DNA from 2 places in the Peribacillus sp. NPDC097284 genome. Region 2 is predicted to be linked to the other one. Evidence: riboswitches for the same ligand, from Rfam matches in the RefSeq annotation. Region 2 holds a riboswitch; the other holds the start of a gene.

Region 1 (16,924 bases), on a different contig from region 2:
CACTACTGACCAATTTATCTGCATGGCTTTCGGGCGCATGGATTGACTTAAACCTGATGGGTGGCCTATTCAAAGACGTTGCATTTATTTTACCATTTGTTCATGCAGTCGAAATGGGAAAAGCTGCTCTTACTGGTGAATACGGTGATATTTCCCCTCATATCTGGTGGGTGCTTGGTTATGCCATCATCTTATCGGTAGTAGCAATTGCAATGTTTAAAAAGAAAATGCAGGCAGAATAATTATAATAAAGAAAGCAAAGAACCCAGAAAAATAAATTTTCGGGTTTGTTTAGCACTTTCCTCCATGACAAACTGCCTCACTTTTTACATGGTATCTTAAAATTCACTTAAGAAAACCCTGCTCAAGCTTAAAGCAGTAATGAATGGAAGCAAAACCCATTATTTATGAATTTTTTGATTGGGTTGATTGCTCGCCTTTCTTCGGTATCAGTACCTGGTGAAGTTAATAACGGAATTACCTAATGTACCGTTTTATGAACATCTTAAACAGCTTTTTTTTGCTTATTATATCTATACCATCCAAATAACAAACCAAGTATAGCTGTTATTACACCATATTTAAGCAAGATAATTATGTATTCCATGGTAGACAAATAGGATGTTTCAGTCACATCAAAACTCACTCGTGTAACTTGTTCATACCTTACAAATAAAATTCCTATACCTATTCCCATAAAAAAAACTATATATAGCGCTTTTTCTAAGTATTTTTACCATTTTAATATCCCCTTATAACGTTCATATACTAACTATTCAATTAGGAATGGAAAAACACCTTTTTTTAGCTACTTGCAAGGTAAACATTAATTATGAGGAAATAAACCCAGATAACATAATCCCCATAAGCATAAGTATGTTGCCAATTTTCTTATTGAATTGGTTAGATTCAATCATAGAGGGGTTACTGAAGGGCGACGATCCTTTATTGAATCAGTTACCTGGACCTGACTGTTCAGCGTATGTACTTGACCCTAAAGCGGAGATTGACCTGACGATAGATAAACTCTTAAGGAGGAAGTCGGGGGATGGAGCAGGATATAGGACTGGTAAAGATACAGAGGCTTTAGAGGTGATTAGAGAGGTCTTTTTAAAAAAAGACCAAATGGTGTCATCTTGGAAGGTTTTTTGCTTTATCTGGAAAAGGACGAGACCAGAAGTACCCTTTGTTCCAAGCTCATCATATTAATGAAAGATCATTTGCATATACACTCATGACGTTTTGGAAGGGGCTGCCGCCTCTTTTTTTATTTTTTATACGTCTTTCTTCATATTAATAATTTAATTGCTTCAACTATTCATGATTGAGTTTTAAAAGGAGGAAAAAAGGAAAAAGTAAAGGGAAGCGTAGCTATTCATTAAACGGGGGGGAACAGGATATGAGATGGAAAAAAGGAATGCTGATCTATAACGAATGTGCAGGAAATAGTAAGGTGGAAAAGGCATTAGAGGAATGTCTCCCTATTCTGACACCCCAAATTGATGAATTTCTTATTCTTCAGACCAAGGAAAAGGGTGATGCTGACAAGTTTTGTTCGGAATATGGAGAAGGTATGGACGTAGTATTCGTTCTGGGAGGAGATGGAACGGTGCATGAATGTGTGAATGGTCTTTCTCCACTCGAACATCGACCGCTTTTGGGAATATTACCTGGAGGGACGTGCAATGATTTCTCCAGAACCTTGGAAATACCTCAAAATATCCGTCGTGCGGCGGAAACTATAGTGAACGGAAATGTCCGTATGATCGATGTGGGGAAGGCGGACGATCATTACCTTTTGAATTTTTGGGGTATTGGACTGATTACCGATACGTCAAACAATATAGATGAACAAGAAAAAAGTAAATTCGGAAAGATTGGTTATTTTTTAAGTGCAATTAGAACGATAGGCGATCAAGAACCGTTTCCTTTTAGAGTCGAATATGATGAAACGTGTGTCGAAGGAAAAGCTGTCATGATTTTAGTCTTGAATGGTAATTTTATCGGAACGAATTCAATGCCTTTTTCAATGGTCCAGCCAGACGATGGGCTGTTTGATATCGTCATCGTGAAGGAGTCGAGCCTAAGTGTATTTAGGGAGATCTTAGCCATGAAGAGTTCGTTGACTGAAAGTGTCAGCTCAGAGTCAGGTGTCATGTATGTCCAGGCAAGAAAATTGAAGGTGGAAACCGAATTACCTCTCGAAGTAGATATGGATGGAGAGATTTATAATCAGACGCCTACACAGATAGAAGTTCTGAAACATCATCTTGCTTTTTTGTCTCCTAGCTCAGGAGTATAACAGAATCAGACGCATTAAGAGTATATATTTATATTTATTCCTCCTTATTTCTGCATTTGTTTACAAAATAAGATAAAATATAAAATGATATTTCATTTTTTGCAGGAGGAACATACATGATATACCAGGTCCGATTGTTAAAGGGTATTTTTGAACCGCAAAGAAGCCGTTACCAATTGCAAAATGCGGAAGCGGTCACACGACTTTTCTGGAAATTAATAGGATTATATTTTCTTAGTGTCTTAGTTTTTTCAGTAAGTGGATATTTTGGAATTGGTTCAGAATCATTTTCTAAAAATATTACGAAGATGGATGTAAGTGAATTTGAAACGGGAAAATTACTGATTGTAATTGGAAATATGATTGCAGGATTGTTTTATCCTTCTATTTATATCTTTTTAGCTTCTTTATTCTTTTGGGTAGTATTGGATATCCCATACATAAAAACCGTGATTGTTCAAATGATTACGCTTAGTTTGTACTTACTGGAGAAGGTTTTGTTAATTCCCCTTTTTGTTTTGATGGATATTGGGCATGATGCCAACCCCTTTTCACTTGGAGTCATCAGCCAGTACTTCATTCGAAGCGATTACTTTATTCATTTTTTTAGTGAAATCACCATTTTTCAAATTTTAATCATTTCTTTACAATATTATTATTTGAAGGTATATACGGAACGAAGCAAGGCCTTTGTCTTATCAATGATCATTCTATTTTATATTGCCTCGTGGTTTGCTAAAGCATTTTTAGCATATCTACAAGTTGGCGTATTCGTATAAGGCGGTGAGAAAAATGAAAAAGTGGAAATTAGCAGCCCTATCAGTAGCATCTTTGGCCTTGATATCGGGTAATATTTACTTGATTGAAAAAAAAGACAGTAAAGTGGAACGGACCGTTTTTACCGAAAGATGGACACAAGTTAAGAAAGATACCATAACTGAAACATTTCAAACAAAGGGAATCTTTAAACCGGCAGAAGAATATGATGTTTATTTTGATGCTAAAAACAATGATTTTCAGAAATTCCTGGTTCACGAAGGGGACGAGGTAACGGCTGGAACATCCCTGTTTGAATACACTACAACCGAACTGGATGCACTAAAAGATAATTTGGAAGCGGAAAAGGCCGCAACCGAAGGAGAAATCGTCGGAATTGATGAGTACATAAATAAGTTGAAAGCTTATCAAAGTGGTCTGACCCTGGATTCAAACAAAACGGTTATCGATGAGACAGTAGAAAAGAACCTAAATATAGACATCACCACTTCTTCCTCAGACTTAATTAAAAGTAATATTGAGCAGGAGATGTACAAGCAGGAACTTGAAAAAAATAGCTTGAAGGAAAAAGTGGTCATGCTAGAAGCACAATTAAGCTCAATTGAGGTGCAAACCAATGCCGTGGAGACGACAAGTGAAGCGGATGGTGTCGTGAAGAAGATCAATAAAAATTTAACGAATCCGATTATTTCAATTGCTTCTGCAGAAATGGCCATCGAAGGTTCCTTCTCTGAAGAAGAGTTAAAGAAGGCAGAGGTAGGGATGGAGATAAAAGCTAGTTCTCCTGATTTGAAAAAGAGGTTGGGCGGAACCATCAGCCGTATACATCCTTATCCCAAAGAGGAGCCAACCCTAAAGGATGAAAATCGCTATACATTCGAAGCGGAAATTGTAATGGAAGCAGAGAATAAGGAAGCGCTATTAGACGGTTCAAAGGTCGACCTTACCGTTATAACGAATGTGAAGAAGGGAGTCCCGACTGTTCCAACAGAAGCGATACATGAACGGAAGCAGCCGCATGTCTATAAAATGACCAATAAAGGGCATTTGAACCGACAATACTTTACAAAAGGGGCTCAAGCAAAAGGGAAGCAAGAGATGCTTAAAGGTCCAGCAGTGGGAGATGTCATCCTTTTAGAACCGAAAAAGGTAGTGAAGAACCACTCTTACTTCATTACCCCGCTCAAATTGGACAAGGTTCACTCTGCAACTTTTAAGAAACTATCCAAAAGGGAAAAAGTTAGATACATTTTACTAGGATTTTTGGAAAAATAATTTTCAGTTAAATCAAAAATGGCCATAATTTTTTACTGTTAAAACTAATTACCTATTTAAACAATAAGTGTAAACCCACGTAGCACTCAATATTCTTAATCCCCTCTGTACTTTCGGAGTGTGGGGAAAGAAAATATATTTACAGATTAATATTTTTAGTATAATATTTTAATATAAGTTAGCTCGCTTAATCTTATAAAAAAGAACGGGGGAACCAATTTTGCGGATTATATTCGCTAGGGGTGAATTCAGAGATGAAAGGGCCATTGTGTTTCCGATTCCTAACCCGACAGCTAACCCCGTAAGCGTCTTCGAGGGAACATGTGTGAATAACACGCCAATAGGGAAAATGACACGTAGGGTGTCTTTTTTTTAAGCGTAAGGATAGAAGTTTTTCAATATACAGAAAAATTTTTCTCTTTTTATTAGTATCTTGTTTCCCTTACCGAGACAAATGTTTTTACATCAAAGACTATATGGAAGGTGAGGAAATTAAATGAAGAAATTCAAACTGAGTTTAGCAAGCCAAATATTCATTGGTTTAATTCTAGGAATTATCGTAGGTGCTATATTTTATGGAAGTGAGACGGCACAAAGCTATCTACAACCATTAGGTGATATTTTCCTACGTATGATTAAAATGATCGTCGTTCCAATTATCGTTTCTAGCCTTATTGTTGCAGTTGCAGGCGTGGGCGATATTAAATCAGTAGGGAAATTAGGTGCCAAGTCACTATCCTACTTTATAGTAGTAACACTAGTTGCAATAGGCGTAGGTTTATTATCTGCCAATATTATTCAGCCTGGCGCGGGCGTAAATATGGGTGAGCTTGAACAAACGGATATTTCCACTTATGTTGACACAGCAGAAACTAAGCAACACGAATCCTTTATAGATACAATCGTTCATATTGTCCCATCTAATCCGATTAAAGCAATGGTAGAAGGCGATATGCTTGCAATCATTTTCTTCTCAGTCTTGTTTGGACTAAGCATTGCAGCTATCGGTGAAAAAGGAGTACCAGTATTCCGTTTCTTCCAAGGTGCGGCGGAAGGTATGTTCAATCTAACCAATATGGTTATGAAATTTGCTCCGATTGGGGTATTTGCACTAATCGGTGTGACAATCTCTAAATTCGGTTTATCATCACTAATCCCATTAGGAAAGTTAGCCCTTTCCGTATACGGAACGATGATTTTCTTCGTAGTTGTCATCCTGGGGCTCATTGCAAAATTTGTAGGCTTCAGTATCTTTAAGTTAATTGCCATTTTGAAAGAAGAATTGATCTTAGCATTTTCCACAGCAAGTTCAGAAGCGGTTCTTCCAAGAATCATGGAGAAGATGGAGAAAGCCGGTTGTCCAAAACATATCACCTCTTTTGTTATTCCGACTGGTTACTCATTCAACCTAGATGGTTCCACATTATACCAAGCTTTAGCAGCCATCTTCATTGCTCAAATGTACGGCATACATCTAAGTGCTTATGAGCAAATAACGCTCATGTTAGTGTTGATGATTACCTCTAAAGGAATTGCCGGTGTACCGGGCGTATCCTTCGTTGTACTTTTAGCAACATTAGGTACGGTGGGCATCCCAATTGAAGGACTTGCCTTCATAGCAGGTATTGACCGTATCCTTGATATGGGTCGTACTGTAGTAAACGTTATTGGTAACTCTTTAGCAGCCATCGTTATTTCTAAGTGGGAAGGTCAATTCAACCCTCCTGCCGAAAAAGGAAAACTCGAACAGGCTTCTTAATATAAGTCAAAACTCCAGGGTGATTGCACTCTGGAGTTTTTTTGTATTCAGATGAAAGTCGAAAGTAACTTATTGATGGACGATCCAGAAATGGGAGTCAGGGGAAAAGTTCATAGCCATATCGCTTTCATTAAATGAATCTTGGTGAAAGGTTTCCAAAACAGTCAGTTGGGCTTCTTCTAAGCAATCAAGGACTTCCTGCTGACTCGGGATATGGAGATAGGCCTCTTCTTGGTGAGACTTTCCCTTTGTGAAGATATCACCGAACTCATATAGCCGTTCATCCTGTTTACTATCACACCAAATCATTTCTTCCTGTTCCCAAAAATTAAGATACCTTTCATTACTGTCGCGAATCGGTGTGGTGAATAGGAAACGGCCTCCTGGTCTAAGTATGCGTTTGATTTCTTTCAAAGCGAGAATGCGGTTTTTTCGTTGAGGGATTTTCATTAAACCATGAAAGGAAAAGAGTGCATGGTCGAATGACGAGTCGTTGAAAGGGATTTCCGTGGCATTCCCAAGAAAGAATGGAATCTCCATATTTTCATCTTGTGAAAACTTCCGGGCTTCTTGAATCTTGGAGGGTGAAGGGTCCAGTCCGGTTATATGATGAAACCCATTCTTGTATAGAGCAAAGGTCGTCCTCCCTGTACTGCATCCAATATCAAGGATGGAGTCGGCTTGATGAAAGTATTTATCGAATGCAAATTTTTTGAGTTCCCAAAGACCCCAATTTTTTGATGAATCGGCGACAGCGTCTTCCTGCAAGTGATTGATGAAATCGTCTTTTTCTATTTTATCCATCATTCATCCTCCAAGCCTTTATTTTTACTATAATATGGAAATTACTTCCTGTCTAGTTTCTTATTTTTACTACTATTTTATATACACTTCGTGAATATTAAAAAGTTTGATAAAATAGAACTATTGATGAAAGGCTCGGAGGGAATATAATCATGAAAAATGAAGGTAATGACATCTTATATATGCATATGCAGGCTTCCGAAAGATTTGTCCTTTTTAATGGCCTTAATTTTCGAGAATTCTCCTATTCCTTACCGCATAGCTTGAATTCCATCTTATTATTGAAACATCAATATGATGGTGGGGAGTACGATTTGAATGTCTTGCTGGAGAGCGTGTCATCTGAGAACGTTTATAAGCTACTTAAAGAGGATGTTCGTGCATATGGAGATTTCTGTTGGGTCGATTTTAAGGAAGCGGATTGTCTAGAAGAATTGGACGGCAGGGAATTAGCGGAACTCCTATATGTGGGGCATACCAAAAATCACTTAGAACCCCCTTTCTTTCACAAACTGAATAATCAATTTGTCTATCTGGCCCAAGATGATGGATGGTTTAATAAAATTTACTTTCGTTCGATTTCAACGTACTATAAGATGCTGGGAAATTTACTTCCGTTGAAGCTTGAACCATTGAAAGTCGAAAGAACATGGTTAGGAATGAGGAAGAAAAAAGAATTGCCTGCAATTCCTTTGGATATTATTTCTTCCCTGGCTCCTATATTGGCGGAAGGTATAGTTTTTTCTTTTAGACATGTGAAGATTACAAGGACCAAAATCGAGATCCCAGCATGGATCGTGGGAGATTATTTGAACATGGATGAGATGCATGATGATTTCTTAGATAGAAAAGAACAAGGACCTGATGCCTTCATTACTTTTCATCGTAAAGAAAAGGTTTGGGAGAGCGTTATCAACACGACGCTATATAAATAACTTCTTTAGCTAATTAAGGGTTTGGGTCGTAGGACTTGTAACTGGGTGCATAAACTTCTAATTATAGCTATAGAAGGGGGAACTTTCACTTTTCCCGTTTTAGTGTAAAGTGTTACAATGGAACATGGCTAAAAGAATATTGGAGGGTAATAACTCATGAAAACTAAACTTGGTTTGCTTTATGGTGGGAAATCTGCGGAACATGATGTTTCTTTGCAGACAGCTTTAGCAGTCATTAAAGCTCTCGACTTAGCAAAGTTTGACATATATCCGATTTACATAACAAAAGAAGGTTCTTGGGTAAATGGTCCAAAGTTGACTGGTCCGGCAAAATCCGTCGAGGAATTGGCTTTATCATCCGATAAATTGACTTCTCCTTTGTCATTGCAAGCCCATTTAACTGATGAAAATAGTGGGTCCACGGGTTATGATGTCATTTTCCCTCTTCTACATGGACCGAATGGCGAAGATGGAACAGTACAGGGGATGCTTGAGCTGTTGAATCTTCCTTATGTGGGAAATGGGGTACTGGCTTCATCCGCAGGGATGGATAAGGTCATCATGAAAAATATTTTTGCACAGGCGGGATTACCGCAAGTTAACTATACATGGTTCATCCGCTCGGAATGGGAGAGTAACACAGAACGGTCCATTGAGAAGGTGGAAGAAGTATGTGGGTACCCTTGTTTTGTAAAACCGGCTAATTTAGGCTCAAGCGTAGGAGTCAGCAAATGTAATAATGCTAATGAGTTGAAGAAGGCAGTCGCAGAAGCATTTCAATTCGATCGGAAAATTATCGTTGAAGAAGGAGTCATCGCCCGTGAAGTGGAGTTTGGCGTGATCGGGAATGATACCCCATCTTGTTCTGTGGCAGGAGAAATCATTCCTAAGACAGACTTTGACTTCTATGATTATTCAGCTAAATACGTCGACGGAAATTCAGCGATGGCCATACCTGCCGAAATAGAGGAAAGTCAATATAAAGCTTTATCTCAAATGGCAATCACAGCCTTTAAGTCATTGGACTGTTCAGGACTCGTCCGGGCCGATTTCTTTTTGACGAAAGATGGAAAGGTCTATATCAATGAAGTGAATACGATGCCTGGCTTTACGCCATTCAGCATGTTCCCGCTATTATGGAAGCACACGGGTCTTGAATATCCACAATTAATAGAAGAACTTGTGAAGCTTGCTTTAGAGCGCTATGAAGAAAAACAACAAATTAAATATACAGTGTAAGCGGTAATGTAAAGTGGGTTCCTGTATTTTCAATTATACGCAGGACATACACTAGCAAGCAGGAATCGGTTCTCCATGCCGATTGCTGCTTAGTTTGGTTATAAAGAAAGTGGAAGATTTAGTTTGATGAACGAAGGAGGAACGAAAGTGATAAAGAGAACGTTGAAACAAATATCTGAGATGGTAAATGGATTGAACGATAGTAAGGTATTTGAACCCATTGAAATCCATGGTGTAACCATCGATTCAAGAGCGGTTACGAAAGGATGCTTGTTCGTTCCGTTAAAGGGAGAGCAAGTCGATGGCCATCAATATGTCAGAAGTGCCATTGCGCAGGGAGCATCCGCTTCTTTTTGGCAGCAGGATATTCCGAATCCACCTACTGATTTACCAATCATCCTTGTGGAAAATACTGAAAAGGCATTACAGCAATTGGCACGCGCTTATCGGGACCAATTGAATATTAAAGTCATTGGAATAACGGGGAGCAATGGTAAAACCACTACGAAAGATATGACGGCTGCCCTGCTGGCCACTACCTATAAAGTCCATAAGACGAATGGTAACTTCAATAATCATCTTGGATTACCACTTACTATCCTATCCATGGATGAGGAAACAGAAGCAGCCGTTTTAGAAATGGGCATGAGTAGTCGTGGGGAAATCGAATTTTTATCCAAGCTAGCAAAACCAGATGTAGCCATTATTACAAATATAGGCGAATCGCATTTGTTGGATTTAGGCTCGCGAGAAGAAATCGCCAATGCGAAGCTAGAAATCGTGGAGGGATTGCCACAGGGCGGAACGCTTATTTACCATGGTGACGAACCTTTGCTGGAAAGCCGGATTCAAAAGCAATTCCCCCATTTACGTGTCCTATCCTTCGGACGTACGGAGCGGAATGACTTGTTCCCATTGACGATTACCCAAGAGGCAGACAGTACCTCGTTTACACTTGGTGGAGAGAATCAAGGTGACTATCAAATTCCGGTTTTGGGTCAGCATAACGTGCTCAATGCATTGGCTGCCATTCTTGCCGCAAAAGAACTGAATATAGATAACGAATCCATCCATAAGGGCTTAGAAGCCATTCGCCTTACAAATATGAGGATGGAGATGGTCGAAGGCATAAATGGGCAGAAAATCATTAATGATGCTTACAATGCCAGCCCCACTTCCATCAAGGCAGCAATTGAGCTGATTGAAGGTCTATCTGGTTTTAGGAATAAAATCCTTGTACTTGGAGATATGTTGGAGTTAGGAGCAAGCGAAAAAGATTTCCACTTGAGAATAGGTGAACTGATAGCGGTTGATCAAATTGATAAGGTCTTTACATATGGACCGCTTGCCGATTATATTGCTAAGGGTGCACGTAAAACATTTGCAGCTGAGAATGTTCAATCTTTTCAAGATAAACAACAATTAATAGAAGCGCTACAGACTTCTACTGATGCCCATGATTTAATTTTGGTCAAAGCTTCAAGAGGCATGAAGTTAGAAGAAGTCGTAAAAGCCTTGCAAAAATGATGAGAAATAGAAAAAGAGCCGATTTCATTATGAAATCGGCTCTTTCTCTATTGGAGGCTTAAAACAAGGTACCAGCAATGATGCAGATATCATCATTGATTTCGGAATGCTTCATCCTGGAGAGTAATAATTCATGAAGAAGATCTGATGTATCTAAGTGGACATTATCTATAAACTCCTGTTCAATCTTATCGAATCTATGAATGGTATGGTTACTGGGAGACTCAGAAAGTCCATCGGTATATATAACGAAACGACTCCCAGCTTCATAGTGAATGGACCCTTTTTCTATAGGCATATCTGGTACAAGCCCTATAGGCATCGAGCCATTACTTAAAATTTGCAATTCATTATTGCAAGGGGAATACATCATTGCAGGAGGATGCCCATTGTTAACATATTCAATAATTCGAGCGGCCGTATCCACAAAAGCAATGAAGGCCGTAAAGTATGGGGCATTCGTATTTTCCTTTTGATACTCCTGGAACAGATGGCCCATATGCTTGTTCAGTTCTTTCGTAATGAAGGTGGGGTCTTTTACACGCTTGATAAGCCCAGGCATTAAAGAGCGGATAGACATGCTGATGAGTGCGGCTTGAATTCCTTTTCCACAAACATCGATGATGATGAACCCGTATTTCCCGTCCTCGACCTCCTGCCAGTAAAATAAATCCCCCGACAGCTCACTTGATGGCTGGAAAAGCCCCTGGATTTCGATATCTTTCTTTTGTATGGATGTAGGAAGGACAAGCTGTTGAAAGTTTTGAGCTACACGCAAGTTTTGCTTAACTTTAAGTCCGATATTTACTAGTTCCTGTTCCTTCATCTTCGTTGAGTATAACTGCATGCTAATATTCTGAAGAGCTTTCAATTTCAGCTTAATCTCCACTGGGTCTGCAGGGAAGGCCATCGACTCATAAATCGTTTTTTTTGGTAAGGTCTGTGGATCCTTTAATTTTTTTGAACGCTTATAAATGAATAGTATGGGTATCTCATAAGACTCGGCTAAAGCAAATAAGGCGGTTTGTTGGGAGGAGTCTCTCGAAAGGTATAAAGGTAGGATGAATAAGGATTGCAATAAGTCCGTCTTATTTCGAAACAGATGTTGTTGTCCTACCGGGTCTTCTAAAAAAATGACTTTCTTGTCTAGTGTTTGTAATACAAGGCTAAAGTCTCTACATTCTGGGATATCCAACGTATATATATTCATATAACCCCCTGATATTTGTTAGGTTGTGCATATGCAGGACTATTATACTATACAAAGACACATTTCATGCTTTTTTTGCACAAGAATTCATAATATTGTTGATATTACTGCATGTTCATTGGGTTACAATGTAAAATATGGTAGGTATAAAGTCTTGTAAGGGGAAGGGGAAATACAGTTGAGTGGGTGTCCATTTACATCATTATTTAGTTTGAAAAGTAAGGAATCATTGAAGAAACAAGAGAAGCATCCTACAGTCCCCATTAAAATAGGATCTACTCCGACTCGTGCACCTATATTCTCGGAAATTGAAAAGGGAAAGAATGCTCTTCAGCTTATGTTTGTGAATTTGGAAGAACAGGATATTACGACACTTATGAGTCTAAAGCCTATTATGGAAAAGAACGTTGAAAAGATAGTGGACGCTTTTTATGCTCGCATTTCGGAAATTCCCAACCTAACCATGATCATTCAGGAACATTCCACTATTCATAGGTTAAAGCAGACATTAGAGAAATATATTCTGGATATGGTTTCGGGGGACGTCGGGGAGAAGTACGTGGTACGACGTAAGGTTATTGGTAGTGTGCATAACCGGATAGGTCTTTTCCCAGAGTGGTATATCGGTGCCTTTACCATCATTCAGCATGAGGTCCTGCAGATGCTGACCCGTGAGTGTGATAGTTGGCAAGAAGCCCAGGATTATTATTACTCATTTCAAAAGCTTTGTTCATTCGATATGCAAATTGCGATCCAGACATATATAAAGTCTTATACATCCTCCATGATGAAGCTAAATGAGATTGAGGAGCTTCAATACCGTTTGAACGATTCTTCATCCATATTGGCATCCAGTGCGAAACAAACCATGGCTTCGCTAGCCGAACGGGATACTCGGGTCCAAAGCATGCTCGAAGATATTGATGAAATTAATACTGGGTCAAAAGCGATGATCCATCATGTTGAAGCAGGAAAAGGCAATGTCTCGAAGGCTTTGAAGAAAGTCGATGATGTCGTGGACTTAATCGAAAAAGTTAAGAACTTAACAGAGGAACTGAATGAGGACTCCTTACATATTGGGCAAGTGGTACAGACGATACGCACCCTATCTAATCAAATCAATATTCTATCGCTAAATGCAGGGATTGAAGCAGCTCGAGCAGGCCAACACGGAAAAGGTTTCTCTATAGTCGCACAAGAAGTTAGAAACCTAGCCCGCAAAACCGAGCTATCACTTGATTCCATTCAACAACAGGTGGCATCAGTCCAGAAGACGGTGATGAAATTTGATGAGAGTTTTCAAAGTATCGTGGATGAAGCGAGATTCTTTAGACATGTAAATAAAGAAATCATAGATATCCTGGATGATTCGGTAAGAAGCGTGAAAGAGAGCGACGGGAAAATCAGTCATTTGGGCGGAGAAATTGGAGAATTTAGATCAACGTTTGAGGAACTCACATCGGCTTCTTCCCAAATATCAGAGATGGCTGAGCAATTGAGTTCGTTGAATATTGAACTATCGCAGAAGTTCAAGGGTTAATGGATACTAAATTAAAGAGGTGACCTATGATGAAAGGGTACCTGGAATTTGAAGGGAAAACGTATGCATCAACGTATGAAATGACACAAGTTCTTTTAGAACAGGCGAATGAAAAGATTATTCGAATTGACTTGGGGAAATTGCCAAACAGTCCCGAGGAAAGGCTTTCGATAAAGTTGTGGCTGTTGCAAATCGATCGATGCGTGGAAGAAAATACTTTAGAAACAAAAGCAATAATAGGTTCAGTCTGGAGCCAGTTTTACCGATTAGAACATCAGGAAGATTATATTCATCCATATCTTTCAAAAACTTTGGAGCAGATTCAAAATGCCAATAAAAAAAATCCAGGTTAGACAGTTGAATGTGAAAACGCTCGCCCAGACTGTAAATGAAATCATGCAGGAATTTGAAATGTTTAAGGTAAAGGATAGCTCTGAATTTTTGTTCTTTAATGTGAAATTAGTGATTTGGGAACTTTTATCGAACATTATACAACATGAAGGTCAGGATAAAGCAGATCTAGAGATTGAGGAAGAAGCATTCGAGCGAATCTCCATAAAAATTCATTCATTTGCTGGAGGGTTTAATTGGGAGAGCTATAGGAAGATGGAATGCCCCGATGTGAGTAATGAAGGGGGCAGGGGCTTATACTTGATCCAGCAATTATGTGAGTTTTCCTTTGATGAGGCAGGAAAAAGAGCTACAGCGGTATTTAATGTGAAAGAGGTGGTGGGCGCGCATGCTTCATGTCCATATTGATCAAAATACGTTTAATGTGCATATCTTAAGTGATATTCATTATGAGAACTCGTCCTATCTTGAAAGGCTATTGAATACCTTCCAGGTTCCGGATAATATAGATCGCCTTCAAATCGATTTATCAAAAGTGAAATTTATTGATAGCACCGGCATTAGTTTCCTCGTTAAATGGTTATATCCATTATCCGCAAACTTGGAAATAGAAATGACGGGTGCAACGAAGCCTGTGAAAAAGATATTGTCCATTTGTAAAATCGAACAATTCGTTTTATTGGTCTAAATGGGAAGGAGTTCGGGTACCATATGGGTACCCGGATTTTTTTTATTTCGGAATCGGTTGGGCATCGTTCCTTATTTCACTTCTAGGAGAAAAACCCGATGAATGGGTATCAAGACTATTGTTTTTGGGGGAAATGGATATTTGACATGTCGGCTTCCCGCCGTATTCTTTATAAGTAACGATGGATACGAAAATATCCTTTATTGCAATAACAGTTTGAAAATGGTAATATGAAGTATGAGTTTAAATGTCTTATCATTGATGAATAATTAATTAGATTAATCAGGTTGAGGCAACATATTGTTTCTTCTTTCATGTTTTTCATGAGGTTTTTTGAGATTATTTTAGATTAAATAGGCCGCGCGTCTGGTCATATATAAAAGCTGCGTACCACAGTGGCTTTAGTAGCTAATAGGGAAATAAGCTGCATTTAGCGTCTTTCCACTTCTGCACATCCTCAACGCACCGGGCCTGTTTTGTATAAGAATCTTGGCGCTCGTCAAGTTTTATTCAGACAGACTTTTAAGTCTGTGGAATAATAGGTGCAGCAGCCCTCACCTGAAATAAAACGGTGAATAACCGTTTATGCTACTTTTAATTTTCCATTTTGAATTTAATTTTGGTTACATGCACTTTTAAAAAGATGGGCGTATGTTAAAAATAAGTCTACACGTGCGCAATGCATTAAATGCCAGTGAAACGCAAGTACTGGTATATTTCCTTTTTAAAAAATCATATTGAGTTCATTAGAGCTAAAAGGTAGATATTCTTTTAGGTGATAATGATAAACTTTTTCATAAGAATAAAGTAGAACATCTGTCATGATGATGAGGATTTGAACTAATCAATTCGTGCATTGAATGCACGTGTAAATTTACGATATAAAAAGGAGTACGAAAACATTGACATTGTTTAGCGAATTAGGTTTAGATAGAACGTCTATGAAATCAATAGAAAAAATGGGATTTGAAGAAGCGAGTCCGATTCAAGCCCAAACGATTCCTCTAGCACTTGAAGGTAAAGATATTATTGGTCAAGCGCAAACGGGAACAGGTAAAACAGCAGCATTCGGTATTCCATTGATGGAAAATATCGATATTGCCAACGAAAATGTGCAAGGGATTGTTATTGCACCTACTCGTGAGCTTGCCATTCAAGTTTCTGAAGAACTTTTCAAACTTGGTTACGGAAAGCGCGCTCGTGTATTAGCAGTGTACGGAGGACAAGACATCGACCGTCAAATCCGTGCCTTAAAGAAAAAACCACATATCATCGTTGGTACACCTGGTCGTCTGTTAGATCATATCAAACGTAAAAACATCAAATTAGGTGGAGTTCACACTGTAGTCCTTGATGAAGCGGATGAAATGCTTAACATGGGATTCATTGAGGATATCGAGTCTATCCTTTCAACGGTTCCTGATGAAAGACAAACATTGCTTTTCTCAGCTACAATGCCTGACCCAATCCGTAAAATTGCAGAACGTTTCATGCATGAACCAGTTCTTGTTCGTGTAAAAGCGAAAGAGATGACTGTTGACCGCATCGAACAATACTACTTGGAATTAAGAGAAAGTGAAAAATTCGATACATTAGCACGTCTTTTCGATATCCAAACACCAGAACTTGCCATCGTATTCGGACGTACAAAACGTCGCGTCGATGAATTGTCTTCTGCATTGAATATCCGTGGCTATAGTGCTGAAGGAATTCACGGTGACCTTAGCCAAGCGAAGCGTATTTCTGTATTGAAGAAATTCAAAGAAGGAAATCTTGATGTCCTTGTCGCTACGGACGTAGCCGCTCGTGGACTTGATATTTCCGGTGTAACACATGTATACAACTTTGATATTCCTCAAGACCCAGAAAGTTACGTTCACCGCATCGGTCGTACAGGACGTGCCGGTAAACATGGTATTGCAATCACATTTGTAACACCAAGAGAAAGAGGGCAACTTCAAGCAGTTGAACATACAACTAGAAAACGTATGGAGAGAATGAAAACTCCTACTTCAACTGAAGCGTTGCAAGGGCAACAAAAAGCAGTAACGGAGAAAGTTCTTTCTGCAATCGAGAATGACGATTTATCGTTATACCTTGGTCAAGCTGAAGAGTTATTGAAACAACACAGTGCAGCTGATTTAGTTGCAGCTATGCTTAAGTCAATGACGAAAGAACCGGATCAAACTCCGATTAAATTAACTGAAGAATCTCCTTCAATGCGTCGTAACCGTGGTGGAAGCAGTTCGTCTAACAGACCGCGTAATGGACGTAGTTCTTCAGGCAGAAAAGATTACGGTAGCGGGGCAAATAAACGTCCTAGCTCGAACCGTAAATCTAATGGCTATGGCAACCGTAGCACAAGCCAAAAAAGAGAAAAATCTAGCAATTAATTGAAATGAATTTCGATAAATAAGTCGCTCATCTGAGCGGCTTATTTTTTATTCAATAAAGTGTTTAAGTGGATGTTTTTGTAATAAATAGAATTAAATGAATGAGGTAGTTGTAAGAAAAGTT
Region 2 (16,924 bases):
TGTAAGTCACTTTGTGATTCTTGCAGAAGGTCCCACTATTACTTTGTTTTTTTGAAGAGGCTCTTATTTTTCATGCTTTCTGTCCAGTGGCCGAAAGCATGAAAAATAAGGGCTTTTTTATGTATGCATTCAACAGTAAAAGATAAAGGAAGAGGGTGCCGTATGTATTTCTTATTGAATATTCTAGGGGTATTGGTTGTCATGGGTATCGTATACTTGTGCTCACCTAATAGAAAAAACGTGAAGTGGAAAATCATTCTTACGTTGCTTGGCATTGAATTGGTTATTACATGGTTCATGTTGTCGACTACCATCGGAACATGGGTCATTAAACAGATTGCTACTTTCTTCACCTGGTTGATTGCATGTGCTAATGAAGGAATCTCTTTCGTTTTTCCTTCTGTTATGGCAAACGAACAAGTGGATTTCTTTTTCAGTGCGTTGATGCCGATCATCTTCATTATTACGTTTTTTGATATTCTATCGTATTTCGGCATCCTGACCTGGATAATAGATAAAGTCGGTTGGCTCATTTCGAAAGTGTCCGGTTTACCGAAACTGGAGAGCTTCTTTTCTATTCAGATGATGTTTCTTGGAAATACGGAGGCTCTCGCTGTTATCAGGATGCAATTAAGTTCTTTAAAGGATCAGCGTTTGCTGACCTTTGGAATTATGAGTATGAGCAGTATAAGCGGTTCGATTATAGGTGCGTATTTATCCATGGTTCCGGCTGAATTTGTATTCGTCGCTATTCCATTGAATTGTTTAAATGCCTTACTTATAGCCAATATGTTAAATCCTGTTACTGTCAGTAAAGAGGAAGATGTCGTATATATTCCTACAAAAGAGGAACGTAAAGACTTCTTTTCAACCATTTCAAACAGTATGCTAGTTGGAGTCAAGATGGTGATCGTCATTATGGCCATGGTAATCGGCTATGTCGCATTAACGGCTAGCCTTAACGGTATTTTAGGGCTTGCGGTAGATGGGTTAACAATCCAAAAAATCTTTTCTGTCATCTTTAGCCCATTCGCTTTCTTGTTTGGATTAAACTGGGATGATACGATGTATGTTGCTCAATTAATGGGAATCAAACTGGCAACGAATGAATTCGTTGCCTTGCTCGACTTGAAAACACAGATCAGCGGTTTGGCCCCGCATACAGTAGCTGTGGCCGTTACGTACCTGACCTCATTTGCGAACTTTAGTACAGTCGGCATGATTTACGGAACGTTCAATTCGATTCTAGACGAGGAAAAATCGAGTATCATTGGAAGAAATGTGTGGAAGCTATTGCTTAGTGGAATGGCAGTCTCCATGCTAAGTGCCATGATTGTTGGATTGTTTGTTTGGTAACGCTTTGTCTTATAGTTTACTAGATCACCTTAAATATTGTGGCTTTAATACGTGAATGAAGAACAAATTAGCCAAGTGATTTTTAGGTATAAATGATGTTAATCCCTTAATCGGTAAGATTAAGGGATTGCTTTTTTTACTTGAGTATAAAGAGAAACCAATAGTCACGTTTCCGATAAGGTGAAGGCGTGAAATACAATAGAGTTGTCATAATAAAAGCATGAAGAGCAGAAATTTTGTCCATGTTTCTGCTCTTCCAATTGAGTCGATTTCGGCTAAATTCACTCTAATTATTTTAGATTATTTTCTAGGTATTTCTCCAAATCCTTATCAACTATGAAAACTTCAATCCGTTCTCCCGTTTTGGTACTAATGTCACTATGTGAAGAAAGGACTTTACAACCTGTTAGATCCTCGACAATTTTTTCATAATCCTGACTGTACATTTCACGTAGAAGAGAGCGCATTTTTTTTACAAGCTTCTTTCCAGAATCCTGACTGACGAGGTGTTTTTCTTCGACAGTCAAGACTCCTTTAAAACGAGTGATCAGCATGTCATTAATAATGTAGGTTTTAACTTCTTGTGGTCCTCTGCCTATTAAATCACGCTGGAATTTAATGAATGCTGCACTAATTTCGGCTTCAATTTTCTTTTTTTGGTTTAACATAATGCCTCCGATTTTTTTCATCGATCGTATATGGGATTCATCATAATGCCGGATTCAAGTTTTTGTCAATACAAGTTTGTATATATATTAAAATATTAGAAATATATAGGATTAATGAGTAAATAATACTTTTAATTATAATAACGGAAGTATATGGTCAAATATGAATCTATTTGCGAATATATGGAACTTTAATGAGGTTTACAAAGGTTTGCTGATGAGCGTAGAATATGCTCATCAATAACAATTTGATATCGGCCAAATCTCAAGTAATTGAGAACGGAGGACCCACTATTTATGGGGTTAATTCTGCATTTGCAGAAGGGATGTGAACTCTTTCGCCATCCTACCCGTCAGCTAACTTCGTCGGCTAAAGCGAAGGAGGTCATAAGACCACCTTGATTCAGGAGGCTTTTTTGTTGTGTTTGTAGCAAAATAGCAACCTGTCATTTCAGTAGGTCTTTTTATTATGCCTATAATTACATGAAAAGGTTTCTTGGAAGACAGATCGCAAAGAGCGCTGAAAAGCTTGCTGGGCGATAAGTAGACCAATGAGTACTTTTTCTCCACTAATACTGTTTGCTTTTGCAAATATTCTTGTTTGGATTGTGAATCATTTTTTTCACTATTGAAACTAGGATAGCCATGCAATGCGGACTATTGGAGAAGGGGTAAGCATTGGTCTATTTTTTGTGTTCTTTTGGCACCAATTTCTCCACTAATCGTGAAGGAGGTAAATTGTAAAGTTTTTTAAAAAAGTGAAAGGAAGGTTCGGATGGATGCTATAACTATCTTTCTAATGGGTACACCCTTTTTACTTTTCTATGGATTCATTCATTTTTGTAACAAAGTTATAACGAAAAAAGGAGAGGAGTAGAACATGTTATTCATTCTTATTGTCCCAGCGGTTACCGTGTATTTAATTCACGCTTTATTATACCCAGAGAAATATTAATAGAACGATAACGGAGGAAATGTAAATGGATTTTTTACAAATCAGTGTGGTGTTGTTTTTGGTAGTGGTCCTAGCCATACCATTGGCCCAATATTTAGCGGCAGTATATTCCCTTGAAACCACAAGGCAAGATCGTATGTTCGGGTGGTTAGAACGAGGCATTTTTAAAATATCTGGTATTAAGACATTTGATATGAATTGGAAGCAATATGCACAGGCATTACTCCTAAGTAACTTAGTCATGTTTGTCATCTCATACATGATTGTACGGCTTCAGGGAGTTTTACCGGGTAATCCAAGTGGGATAGCCAACATGGATCCGTTATTGGCATTCAATACGGCAGCAAGTTTTCTTACTAATACCAATTTACAGCACTATAGCGGAGAATCCGGACTTTCGTATTTATCACAAATGATTGTCATCATCTTCTTGATGTTCACGACACCAGCAACCGGTCTTTCCTTATGCATCGCTTTTTTCAGGGGTTTGACCGGTCAGAGGAGTTTAGGGAACTTTTATGTAGATTTAATTCGTTCAATCACTCGGGTGCTACTGCCTCTCTCCATTTTTGTCAGTTTGGTTCTGGTATCCCAGGGGGTTCCCCAAACCCTTGATCCTACGGTAATCGCTACGACTTTAGAGGGAGCCACCCAACATATCGCAAGAGGGCCTGTGGCTGCACTGGAGTCAATAAAGCACCTTGGCACAAACGGCGGTGGATTCTTCGGTGTCAACTCGGCACATCCATTTGAGAATCCTAATGGATTTACGAATGTATTAGAGATTTTATCGATGTTTCTCATTCCTGCTGCCCTTCCATTAACATTTGGATATATGGCGAAAAATAACAAACAAGGATGGATCTTATTTTCAGCAATGGGACTCATGATGCTTGTCTTCCTAAGTGTGAATTACGCTAGTGAACAAAATGGCAATCCCCGATTGGAGGCAATAGGCCTTTCACAAGAGAGTGGAAACTTAGAGGGGAAAGAAGTGCGATTTGGGATGGCTCAGAGTGCCCTATTTACAACGGTGACTACAGCTGCCACTACAGGTTCAGTTAATAATATGCATGATACGCTGACGCCGCTCGGGAGTATAGCGCCACTGGCCATGATGATGCTGAACTGTGTATTTGGTGGTGATGGGGTAGGCACGATGAACATTCTTATGTATTCCATATTGGCTGTATTCATTGCTGGACTGATGGTCGGGCGTACACCAGAGTTTTTAGGTAAGAAAATTGAAGGGCCGGAAATGAAATTAATAGCCATGACGATCCTTCTACATCCGTTAATCATTTTGGTACCATCTGCTATTGCACTAACGGCACAGATGGGGACATCGGCCATTTCAAATCCAGGTTTCCATGGGCTCTCTCAAATTGTATATGAGTTTACTTCAGCTGCAGCCAATAACGGTTCTGGTTTCGAGGGCTTAGGGGATAATACACCTTTTTGGAACATTTCCACTGGCTTGGTCATGTTGTTTGGCCGTTATTTTTCCATGATAGCCATGATTGCTGTTGCTGGGTCATTACTTGCTAAAAAACGTGTTCCAGAGACGATGGGTACATTTAAAACAGATAATCCTACATTCCTTGTCATTCTTTTATGTACGGTTTTAATTATTGGAGCTTTGACTTTCTTCCCAGTGATTACCCTAGGACCTGTCGCAGAATGGTTAACGATTAGATAAACGATGAAAAGGAGTAGTACAGATGAATACGATGCGTAATGGAAAAGTAAATAATGAAATGCTTTTTGAAGCAATAAAAGATGCTTTCAAAAAAATGAATCCCAGAGCCATGGCACGAAATCCAGTCATGTTTGTGGTGGAAATAGGATTTGTCTTGACCCTTTTTCTGACTATATTTCCCGATTTATTTGGTGGAATATCAGATAGGGGATATACCAGTGCAGTGACTTTCATTTTGCTCCTAACCATCCTGTTTGCCAACTTTGCTGAAGCATTAGCGGAAGGTCGTGGTAAAGCACAAGCGGATAGTCTGAAAAAGACAAAGCTTGATTCAAAAGCAAAGTTAATCCAAAAAGATGGATCTGTAAAGATAATCGTTGCCACGGAACTGCAAAAAGGTGACATGGTTTTAGTGGAGGCCAATGATTTAATTCCTAGTGATGGAGATGTCATTGAAGGGGTGGCTGCTGTTGACGAATCGGCCATAACTGGTGAATCCGCGAATGTCATAAAAGAACCGGGTGGAGACTTCAGTTCTGTTACTGGAGGAACAAAAGTAATGAGTGACTATATAAAAATAAAAGTTAGTAGTGATCCGGGGGAGTCATTCCTGGATCGAATGATTGACTTGGTAGAAGGAGCTAAACGGCAAAAAACACCGAATGAAATTGCACTTAGTACACTCCTTGTGAGTTTGACGCTTATCTTTTTGCTTGTTTGCGTGACACTCGTACCTATTGCTTCCTATATTAAAGTGACATTGCCAATCGCAACTTTGGTGGCATTATTGGTATGTTTAATCCCAACAACCATAGGGGGTCTTCTTTCAGCGATAGGCATAGCTGGAATGGACAGAGTGACACAATTCAATGTGATTGCCAAATCGGGCAAATCGGTAGAAGCTGCAGGAGACATCAATACTATCATTCTCGATAAAACAGGCACGATCACACATGGTAACCGGATGGCTCATGCCTTGCTGCCAGTACAGGGTGTGAATCAGAAGGAACTTACTACATTCGCAGCCTATTCATCCTTACATGATGAGACACCGGAAGGCCGCTCTGTTGTCGAATTTGCCAAAAGATCAGGATTACTTGAAAAAGAATTGGAAAAAAGTGACTCGGAAGGCATTGACTTTACGGCAGAAACGAGGATGAGCGGGACAGATTTTTCCGATGGAAGAATCGTCAGAAAAGGTGCCGTCGATTCAATAAAGAACTATATAAAGCAAGAAGGCGGAAACATTCCCAGCGATTTGCAAGACATTAGTGATGAAGTAGCAAGCCAAGGGGGAACGCCCTTAGTAGTCGCAGAAGGAAATCGGATCCTAGGTGTCATTTATTTGAAAGATACCGTTAAAGCAGGTATGAAAGAGCGATTTGATGAATTGAGGAAAATGGGCATCAAAACCGTCATGTGTACCGGAGATAATCCTTTAACGGCCGCCACAATCGCGAAAGAAGCCGGGGTAGACGATTACATTGCAGAGGCAAAGCCGGAAGATAAAATTGCCGTAATTAAGCGTGAACAAGCGGAAGGCAAACTTGTCGCGATGACCGGGGATGGCACGAACGATGCCCCTGCATTGGCACAGGCAGATGTGGGGCTAGCAATGAATACAGGAACAAATGCAGCCAAAGAAGCAGCAAACATGGTGGATCTGGATTCAGATCCTACAAAAATTATTGAAGTAGTGGCGATTGGAAAACAGTTACTCATGACACGTGGAGCATTAACAACGTTCAGCATTGCCAATGATGTGGCTAAATACTTTGCGATCATACCAGCTATGTTCATGCTGGCTATCCCGCAAATGAATGCCTTAAATATAATGGGATTAGCCACACCGCAAAGTGCGATATTATCAGCATTGATATTCAATGCCATTATTATCCCGCTCCTGATCCCGTTAGCCATGAAGGGTGTAAAATATGTTCCAATGAGCGCTTCAAGATTATTGACTAAGAATTTGTTTCTTTATGGATTAGGTGGCGTGGTCGTTCCTTTCATTGGCATTAAATGTATAGACCTAATACTTGAACTGTTTAAAGTAGCTTAAAATCAAATATAAGGGTGAGAATAGATGTTGAAAAATATACGTGTAGTTTTTGTGCTATTCATGATATGTGGTATGGCTTATCCGTTACTCATAACGGGACTTTCACAAGTGATGATGCCTGCACAAGCTGAAGGCAGCTTAATTAAAAATGAAAAAGGGAAAATCATCGGGTCAGAATTAATTGGTCAATCTTTTGAAGAGGCTGGCTATTTTCATGGCCGGGTTTCTTCTATAGAATACGACGCTGCAGGTTCAGGGTCGCCAAACTATTCACCATCTAATGAAGAAATGATCAAACGAACCAAAAGTGAAATGTCTGAATTTCTAAAAGCGAATCCTTCTATTAAAAAAGAGGAAATACCTTCTGACTTGATGACAAACTCTGGGTCAGGTCTTGATCCAAATATTTCTCCAAGAGGAGCACTTGTTCAGGTTCCGCGTATCGCAAAAGAGAGGGATATATCTGAACAAAGTTTATATAATCTAGTCGAAGAAAATACGGAAAATCGTTCATTTGGACTTTTCGGCGAACCTCATATTAATGTGTTGAAATTAAATATTGCTTTGGATGATCTAAAATGATCGAGTTTAGGAGAGTTCTATTTTCTCCTATTAATCTAGAAAGGAATCTGGGGGTAGTTATATGAACGAACACTTTCGAAGGAAAACACCAGATGAAATTCTACAATCTATTTCCGACATCAAAAAAGGCAGACTGAAGATTATACTCGGATCTGTTAGTGGGTCCGGAAAAACCTATCATTTGCTTATGGAAGGAAATGAGTTGAAAGGGCGTGGTATTGACGTAGTTATCGGGATTATTAGTGATGGGTGTAACCAAATGACAATGGAGCAAGTAGGTTGCCTAGAGGCAGTCCCCACAATTGAATGGAAGAGTAATGGACTTATCAGGAAAGATTTACATGTAGCTGAAATTCAAAAAAGAAATCCTGAAGTGGTTTTAGTTGACCAGTTAGCTCACAAAAACCGGCCGTCTGCTAAAAATCCGACTAGATTAGAAGATGTTATGGAATTAATAAAAAGTGATATCAGCGTTATCACAACAATAAATATTTATGAATTGAAAGGAGTAAAGAAAGTTGCTGAACACCTACTGAATCTCCCGCTTCATGTAAGTGAGATCCTACCCGAGAATACGTTGACGCTGGCTGACGAAGTACGCCTCTTGGATGTGACACCCGAAGCAATACTTAAACGTCTGCAAGAAGGAAAAATCATGGAAAACAACAAGAAAACAGAAGCCGATATGAAACTATATAATCGAGATAACTTAGCGGTTCTTAGGGAGCTGTCACTCCGTTTTTTGGCTGGAGAAGTAGAAGAAGATCTTACTGAACATAGAGAACAGGAAGGGTTAATGGGACCATCAGGTGCTTCTGAACGAATCTTGGTATGTGTACAATACCATTGGAATGGCTCCATTTTAATTCGAAGAGGCGATCAAATAGCCAAACGATTAAGCGGAGATTTAGTGGTGGTTAGCTTTATTCCAAGTCAGAAAGAGCTATCTAAAGAGGAGTCGTTATTTAAAAGTTCTATACAAAAACTTATCGTAAAGCTAAATGGGAAGTTTGAAGAAAGAGTCATAAATGGGGGTGATATTGCAAAAGAAATCGTTGGATATGCCATGAAGCACTATATAACCCGGATTATTCTGGGTCAATCCAAAAGGACGAGATGGGAAGAAATCATCCATGGTTCTATAGTCAATAAGATATTGGGCCAAACGAAAAACATTGATGTATGTGTTGTAGCGGATAGGACAAAAGGAGAAGGGGAAAGGGTATTGCCTGCCGTTCAGTCAAAAAAAAAGAAAAAGAATCCATACCGTAGACTCTCGCCTGAAGAAATAAAAGAAAAAATACAGGGAGTGAAAAGAGGAACATTAAAGGTGTATATTGGTTCTGCTCCTGGCGTAGGGAAAACATATACCATGCTGAGGGAGGCCAATCAATTAAAGAAAAGTGAAATTGATATTGTGATTGGATTATTGGAGACACATGGTCGTAAAGAAACGGCATCCCAAGTTGACACGTTAGAAACAATACCCCGGAAACAGGTTCCGTATAAGAACGTCGTGTTAGAGGAAATGGATCTTGACAGAATCATCATCCGTAATCCTGAAGTTGTGCTGGTAGATGAATTGGCTCATACAAATGTGCCAGGAAGTAAGAACCAAAAACGTTATCAAGACGTTTTGAACATATTGGAGTCTGGGATATCCGTTATTTCTACTATGAATATTCAACATGTAGAAAGCTTGAATGATAGTGTAGAGCAAATTACAGGGGTTCGCGTACGTGAAACGGTTCCTGACAGGATTCTACAATTGGCCGATGAGCTTGAATTAATTGATGTCTCCCCAAAGGCGCTTAGGCAGCGAATGCAAGAAGGGAATATTTATACCATGGATAAAGTGGAGCAGTCCTTGAATAATTTTTTTAAGACTCGAAATCTTATCGCCTTGAGAGAACTTGCACTCCGTGAATTAGCAGATGATGTAGACGATAGGTTAGAATCATTCAAGCGAAAAGAAGGGGTAAGGGGCCCTTGGAGAAAAGCAGAAGTAATCTTTGTTTGCGTTAACCTTAAACCAGACTCTGAGCGTTTGATTAGGAGGGGCTTTCGGATAGCCTATCGACTTAAAGCAAAGTGGTATGTAGTGTATGTGAAGGATCAACGAACATTACCTAATGACAAGCAAATTATATTGGATAAAATAAAGAACCTTACGAAACGATTAGGTGGTACTTTCGAAATGTATTCAACAACCAACAGGCGAATGGTGGTAAGTGAAATCACTAAACAATTACAAGACAAAAAAGCTACACAAGTCATCATTGGACATTCAGCAAAAGAAAGGTGGCAAGAAATCATTCAAGGTTCGATTGTCGCACAACTTTTAAGAGAAGCAAGACACCTCGATGTTTTAATTGTGGCGGATTGAATGGACGTTCACGAGTGATGTATATTCATAGAATGAAGTTCCTGCATTAATGAAACCTAATGAACATTCAACAGGCGGTGTGTTCCCAGACACTTTCTTTCTGATTGCTTGTGTTTGAATGAATATCGCTCCAATTAACTCTAACTGATTTATGTCAAAATATTGAGTTATAGGGAATGTATATAGAGCTTCATTTGTATTTAAACGACTGAAAATTATCTGCTTAGGTAACTACGAGGCAGCTTTCTGTAATATATGAGTCTTCTGATGTCATAAACATGGCAGAATATTATTTTGAGAAGGATTCATATTTTGATTTAATGATAAATATCCACAAGAACGAAGTATAGAGAAACCCCAAACAATGCAGGTTTCTCTTCTCTTTTCTAATTAAATGGACCAATAGCAATCATCCGTCTATTATTAACTCGCATAAAATCCATATCCTCTAGTTTATATCCGTTTTTGCTTTTAAAGCCTGCTTCCACCAGAGGCATCAATAACTTGCCCCGTGATCCATCGTGCTTCCTCAGATGCTACAAATGCAACGATATCGGCAACATCTTCAGTGGTGCCCACTCTAGAGAATGCAGAAAATGCCTCCGCTCCGGCCCGTCCTTCTGGGGTGGCGAGCATATCCTCGTTCATATCAGTAGCCGTAATTCCCGGGGCCACTGCATTCACAGTAATGCCTTTGGATGCAAAATGGGGAGCTAAGGCCAAAGTAAGTGTGTCTATGGCTCCCTTGGAAGCAGAATAAATGGTATGCATGGGACCAGCCACACGAGTAAAGCCAGAAAAAATGTTAATGATTCGTCCACCGTTCCGAATAAATGGGCTAGCTGCTTGAGTAATGAAGTACGGAGCTTTAAGGTTAACATTCATGACATCTTCAAACGCCCCTATCCCACGACTTGCCCTGTAACCAATGCCACTTTACCATTGAATTTTCCTTTATTCGTCGACATATCATCTACTCCTTTAAAGATAAATTGAATGCATAATCCATACTAAAAGATTATAATCATTCTGAATAGTACGATATTTTTGTATCGTTACGATTAAATGGGTTATCAAGAAAGGCGAACAGCCATTAAATGCAGGCTTGTTTTTTATGGTGACGGATAGAGGTTATAGGAACGTAGAGTAAAGGAAGAGGTGGAGTTCCATGATTGAATTAACAAGTGCTGACTTAACTTGCCCGTTCACTACAGCTCAGAAAGTATTATCGGGTAAATGGTCCCTCGTAATTATCTTTCATCTAAAGGACGGACCCATACGATTCAACGAACTGTTAAGGAAATTTGACGGCTTAACGCACTCGTCACTGACTAAACAACTGGAAAACTTTCAGCTTATTCACCGTGAGGTCTATCATCAAGTTCCGCCAAAAGTGGAATACTCCCTAACCGATTTGGGGGAAAAGCTCTTTCCAACGATTAATGAGCTCACAGAATGGGGAAGCAAGTATATCGATAATTGCAAGAGTGTTGAAAGATAACCGAAACCAGGCCACATTACGTTTGTAGTCGGTCGTTCATGACTTATTCGAATGCATTGGGTGGATTAAATGGAAGCATGGGCGGCATGATGTAACACCCCATAAAACCCCTTGATAATAAGGGGTAAGAAAGTTCATATGAACAATATACAAAACTACGTCGGACATAACCTGAACCGCCGTATAGAGAACGGTACTGACTGGTGTGAGAGGTCGGAGGCTAGGCGTCTCCTCCTACTCGAGTATTCAACTAATGTCCCTGTTTGTTTAATTATAATGCTTCACAAATACTTTTTGCTCCACAAAAAAAAGTCCCGTCAGTAAACAATAAAGGTGATGCACTTTAGAGCATCGTTTCCGCTAATAAACCAGAAAAATAAACTATTATCTATTTGGATTATTTTTTAGAATTAGAAGAAAGACCTCGTCCGATAAGGTTTGCAGAAACAGGCTTTCTTCCCAATTCTCTTGCCCAAATGGATAGTTGTCCTATATGATGCATGAACAATGGTATGTCTCATAACTTCCCCCCAAGTATCCGTTACAATTCTTCCATCTGGCAGGGTATCATAAAATAATTGATTTTCCATACTTACATCCCAGTTATTCACAAAGTCCTCCACTTCTAAATGAAATTCTGCGTCCAATTGTCGAACCTTATTCAAGCTTTTATAATTATGGAAACTCTCCTGAAAATCAGTTTTCCCCTGTAAGAGACGTATCCAGCTCCACTCGACATCAATAATATGGAAAAGTGTATGTAATATACTTCCCATTCCACCTGTTCGGTTTTGCAAAAGCTCTTCTTCACTTAACTCTTCACACCAACGATACCAGTCTTTTCTTACCATCCAGTTATATCTGAAAAGTGTTTTCAATAAAAACCCTCCACAATAAGAAAATAATAAACTGATTTCACAAGCCCTCAATGGCTTCAGGGTGTTTTTGCTTTGATAAGTTCGTCACGGAATAATTTCAAAAATAGTACCTTGGTTATAATCATTCACTTTCATCGAACCATAAACCCCTAAATATAGTGTAGTTTGATCAAGATTCGTTCCCAAGCTCACATAATAAGCTGATCGGGAACCAAAATTATAATCGGTTTGAATCACGTTATAATCATTTCGTTTACAATCTTCCCTTATACTAGTGTAAGCTAAAACCCCTCTAGCCGGAGATTGACTTTCTTCCTTCCGGGCAAGATCAGTAAACAGAACATTTCCTGCTAAGGCGGGGATTTTATCCCCCATATAGGGTTGCACTCCTGTCAGTGCAGTTCCTCCAAATTTATCGGGTCGGGGATCTTTATGAAAATAACTAGTCACAGGTTCAAGACGATTTCCTGAAACTTTTAGTGCCTCATCATAATAAGCCATTGTTTTCTCTTCCAAAGTTGGATTCGCAGAGCAACCCTTTACAATTGGAGTAGGGAGGATACCTTCCCACGCTCGCCAGCCAAAGTTAATCAATCCTTCTTGGCCCGCTTCAGATTTCATGAGGAAAGCTCGAGCAAGATGGGTAACCGGTATTGGTTTATACGGACCGAATGAAAAAATGGACTCTACCACATCCTGTCCGACATTTCCCGCATATTTGATGTACTGATTATTAAATCTTTGAAATGAAATGCCAGGTATATTCCGTACGCCTTTAACAATCATCGTAAGTGTTTCCTGAATAGGTAGGGGAAGTTCATTGAACCGTGTGACGATGGGGGCATTTCGGATGAATGTATTCTTACCTACATCAATTTCAATTATTTTACCGGCGATTTCCATGTCGTTCTGGCTTAAATTGAATGGATCAAAGCCTGATCCACCATCCCCTGTGGTTAAAACGAGTTTTCCTGTTTCAGGTGAAAAGTTTAAGCTATTTACACCATTATGATTAGAAAATGGTCTTCTTATGTTTAGTAATGTACGTCGTTGTTGAGGTTCACCATTCGAAGGTAAAACCCATTCTTCCAAAGTATCAATATGGTCATATTGAGTTTCTCTATCGTCCCACTTTAGGTTTAACGTCCTTAAATCGCACGGGTTAGGTGAAAAAGAATCAGGAAGAGCACCAGGGCCCTGTGCTCCAGCTACTGAATAATGAAGGTAAAACAGACCGTTATCATAAAATTGGGGATGAAAAGCTAGTCCTAGCAAACCGCGTTCATCATATCCACCTCTAGAAGCACCTAGTTTTACGATACGCAGGCGAATATCAATAAACGTCCGTATAACTCCGTCTCTTATATAAAAAATTTCCCCTACTTGGGTTGCGATGAATATTGTTTCTTTTGAGTCACCCGGGAGTATCGCTGTTTTCAAAACAGTCGGTAAATTTATCTTACTTACAATGGGCCGTAAACCAACCTTCACTCTTTTCAATAAATTTACACTCCTTCTTCGTTTTTCTTTTATTAAGATATGATTAGACCTGTTTTATTAATACCAAATAATGAAGGAGCGAACTAGGAGTTGACCATCTTTTCGTAGCCAGCTAGAAAAAGAGGTTGTCATAATGTACTATGCCTTCATAAATCAGTTATCTATCGTTAAGTTGGATAGATATCCAGTGATTTTTAGATAAAACAGTGAATAGTATAAGGTTAGGTTACTATTTGATGGAGGTGGGATTTCTGAAGAGGGTAAAAAGTATAGCCGTACAGTATTGGCAGCATCCTTTTTTTGAAATCAAACGTGACTTTACGGAATGGTTACCTACCACTAAACTAATACTCACCGCGATATTAAGTTCGTTTGCAGCCATATTTCAATCAGCAGGGGGATATATGCCCGGCATTGGTTTTGTCGTAAGTGCGATGACGACATTACCTATATGTTTAGCAACGATTGTATCGGTCAGATACGGATTTCTTTCTTATTCTGTGACAATCCTTCTGGTATTGTTTATCCAGCCTAGCGAACTACTTATTTTTTCCTTCACAACGGGTATTCTAGGATGGGTACTTGGTGTTTCCTTCTATAAGTCGAAAACAAGGCTAATGGTTGTTTTCTTGTCGGGAGTTACCTTATTTATGGGAATCATAGCGATTCTTTTCATTTTCCGCTTTCCTGTGTTAGGCCCAGGCTTTGGTACGTCTTTTCATTTTCCATCCTTATTTCTCATAGCGGTTTTCAGTATTCTGTATGCATGGATAGCAGCAGAAGCTTGTTCGTTTGTTCTGAAGCGATTGGCTCAAACCCTGCCTGATAGAGTGATCAAGCGGGTGAATGATGTTCAGGACAGGAAATCCAGAAAAAATGTAAAAGTGAAAAAATAGAGCCGTAGCGAACCTGCTTGGGCTCTATTTCCTGTGAAACTTAAGAAAAATGGTTTGGCTATCGAGAATAGACTCCTGGAGTACTTCATTTAACGAAGCAACAGATCCACCTACAAGTATAGTGAGAAAGTAAATCACCAGGCGTTCGAGAGAAACAGAGCGTTCTAACAAGAAGAAACAGGGTTCCTTTATTAAAGGGACCCAGTTCGAAGAAGTAATCGTATTTGTTAGTTGAAAGGTTCCTAATCATTATTCGAAATCATTGTACGTATATCCCGGGAATTTGACCACTTCCCATTTCTTTTTCCTTAATGCGTCCAACACTTCAGATCCCACATTTAAATTACTTTCCACAATTTCTTTAGGAACCAATGCCATCCACTGTGTTAATGAAATATCGGCATATTTGGGGCTTTTGAATACTTCTAGGTACGTAAGCGTCTCGCTGCCTGTATTTTGGATATAATGTCCAAAGCAGAACGGCATGTACCCAACATCTCCTGCTCTTACATCAAACGTACGAGCTGTTCCATCAGCTGCATACCCGGTCATCCGTCCTTGGCCAGTCAGGAAGTATTGCCATTCATCATTATTCGGATGCCAGTGTAATTCCCTCATGGCTCCCGGCAAGACTTCGACAAGAGCTACAGATATATTTTCCGACACGGGGAAATTGGTGGAATCCGCCACACGGACCGATCCCCCTGGAGATGTAACAGGTTCTTGACCAAGGAGGCTATGCGTAAAATTCCGGGTACCGAAAGGATCTGGAATCGCTACTTGATCGATTGGACCGGGAACTTCCCCTTGATAAATGTACTTTTCCTGTTTCGGGATATCTTTAAATGCACTTTCCGGTACACCAAAATTAGCAGATAGAACTTCTTTAGGGGTATGGGCGAACCAATCTGAGATTGCGAAGGTGTCTAAATCCGAGAAAGCCCCGTTATCAAACACCAATAAAAACTCACACCCTTCCTCCAAACCTTGAATCGAGTGGGGGATGCCAGGTGGGAAATACCATAGGTCGCCAACACCAACGTCTGCAATGAAGTTTTTCCCATTCTGGTCTACAGCGGTTATCCTCGCTCTGCCTGCAAGCATAAAACTCCATTCGACTTCTTTATGCCAATGCAGTTCCCTTACGCCACCTGGCGTTAAACGCATATTAACTCCTGCAAGTGTCGTGGCGACCGGCAATTCACGTATTGTAATCTGTCTTGACCATCCACCGTGCTTTAAAACCATATTCGTGTCGGAGAAGGAAAACCGTAAATTCGGAACAGTTCCCTCATCCGTCACTGGGGGCACAAGCATATCCGGATTTTCCAATGCTCGTAAAATATCACGTGGTCCGAGATCTGTTGCACCAGCACCGTCAGCTCGAATCGGTTCAGGTATTCTATCCGCATACACTGTAAAATCAATCGGCTTCGTCAATGATTTACCTCCTTAATCCATCCCGTTTAATTGAAATTAAACAGTACTACATGATGTATATTACTCACATTACTTTTCAATGCCAGTAAGAACAGGTTGCATTTGGAAGTTAATACTTATATGACGTTTCCTCCCTTTATATTTCGTTTGATTCTTATTGTGTTGGCCATTTTTGTTTTAACGAACTTATAAAAGTTTGAACGTTTTTCTTATCTTTCATAATAGGAGAGTAAACATAGGAAAGCGTACGTGGAAACGTCTCATTTTTCACCTGTAAGATAGAAAGGATATGATGCTGTACATCTCTTTCTATGACACTACGGGACAGGAGAGAGAGACCCATTCCATTTTTTATAAGTGTTTCTTTAATTCCTTGGTTACTACTGATGGTCAGGAGCGACTTGACTTTCAGCCCGTTTGAACGGATAAGGTGGTTCAGGTATTCACGGGTACCCGATCCTACTTCTCGAGTGACCCATGCCTGATTTTGCAGGTCGGATATCGTTAGATCTTTTTTATTAGCTAGTTCATGTTTGTTGGAGGAAACGATAAATAATTCATCTTGCATGAAGGAGTGCACGGAAAGCTCCTTTTCATTGGTCTGGCCTTCAATCAAGCCTATATCCACTTTGTATAACTGGACGGATTGAACGATTTCTTCCGTATTTCCTATCATGACTTGAAGCTCGAGTTCGGGATAGTCATTTTGCAGATCGATGAGTAAAGAGGGGAGTATATACTCGCCAATTGTAAAACTAGCACCAATCTTTAATTCTCCTTTTATCGTGTTGTGACGCTCCTCGATGTCTCGTCTCGTTTGTTCGTAAATCGTGATCATCTGCTTTGCCCGCTCGTATAAAATTTCTCCGGTTGGGGTGATTTTTATATATTTTGGCGATCGCAGAAGCAATTTTGTCTGAAACTCTTGTTCCAGTTTTTTTATATGTAAACTAACATTGGGCTGTGACATTAGAAGTCTATCGGCAGTTTTTGTGAAATTT

The links. Region 2 has a riboswitch for cyclic di-AMP ahead of ACIQXU_RS12275 (potassium-transporting ATPase subunit F). Riboswitches for the same ligand answer to the same signal wherever they lie in the genome.
Region 1: another riboswitch for cyclic di-AMP. It lies ahead of ACIQXU_RS20105 (cation:dicarboxylate symporter family transporter); the one in region 2 lies ahead of ACIQXU_RS12275 (potassium-transporting ATPase subunit F).

Annotation. Positions count from the first base shown of each region.
Region 1 is NZ_JBIWCZ010000021.1:3,776-20,699, forward strand. It holds gene ACIQXU_RS20085 (ABC transporter permease) at 1-242, shown strand, start outside; gene ACIQXU_RS20090 (diacylglycerol/lipid kinase family protein) at 1,400-2,302, shown strand; gene ACIQXU_RS20095 (hypothetical protein) at 2,419-3,081, shown strand; gene ACIQXU_RS20100 (efflux RND transporter periplasmic adaptor subunit) at 3,095-4,354, shown strand; cyclic di-AMP (ydaO/yuaA leader) riboswitch at 4,529-4,677, shown strand; gene ACIQXU_RS20105 (cation:dicarboxylate symporter family transporter) at 4,851-6,113, shown strand; gene ACIQXU_RS20110 (class I SAM-dependent methyltransferase) at 6,183-6,917, opposite strand; gene ACIQXU_RS20115 (hypothetical protein) at 7,070-7,852, shown strand; gene ACIQXU_RS20120 (D-alanine--D-alanine ligase) at 8,009-9,091, shown strand; gene ACIQXU_RS20125 (UDP-N-acetylmuramoyl-tripeptide--D-alanyl-D-alanine ligase) at 9,239-10,618, shown strand; gene ACIQXU_RS20130 (PP2C family protein-serine/threonine phosphatase) at 10,677-11,828, opposite strand; gene ACIQXU_RS20135 (protoglobin domain-containing protein) at 12,007-13,368, shown strand; gene ACIQXU_RS20140 (hypothetical protein) at 13,395-13,721, shown strand; gene ACIQXU_RS20145 (ATP-binding protein) at 13,696-14,127, shown strand; gene ACIQXU_RS20150 (STAS domain-containing protein) at 14,108-14,407, shown strand; gene cshA (degradosome RNA helicase CshA) at 15,310-16,800, shown strand.
Region 2 is NZ_JBIWCZ010000005.1:119,087-136,010, reverse strand. It holds gene ACIQXU_RS12285 (NupC/NupG family nucleoside CNT transporter) at 163-1,356, shown strand; gene ACIQXU_RS12280 (Na-translocating system protein MpsC family protein) at 1,647-2,024, opposite strand; cyclic di-AMP (ydaO/yuaA leader) riboswitch at 2,271-2,411, shown strand; gene ACIQXU_RS12275 (potassium-transporting ATPase subunit F) at 2,905-2,979, shown strand; gene kdpA (potassium-transporting ATPase subunit KdpA) at 3,005-4,678, shown strand; gene kdpB (potassium-transporting ATPase subunit KdpB) at 4,701-6,740, shown strand; gene kdpC (potassium-transporting ATPase subunit KdpC) at 6,765-7,322, shown strand; gene ACIQXU_RS12255 (histidine kinase) at 7,384-9,708, shown strand; gene ACIQXU_RS12250 (SDR family NAD(P)-dependent oxidoreductase) at 10,180-10,614, opposite strand; gene ACIQXU_RS12245 (winged helix-turn-helix transcriptional regulator) at 10,877-11,209, shown strand; partial or broken gene ACIQXU_RS12240 (DinB family protein) at 11,607-12,087, opposite strand; gene ACIQXU_RS12235 (PQQ-dependent sugar dehydrogenase) at 12,172-13,587, opposite strand; gene ACIQXU_RS12230 (YybS family protein) at 13,824-14,483, shown strand; gene ACIQXU_RS12225 (oxalate decarboxylase family bicupin) at 14,733-15,923, opposite strand; gene ACIQXU_RS12220 (LysR family transcriptional regulator) at 16,078-16,924, opposite strand, start outside.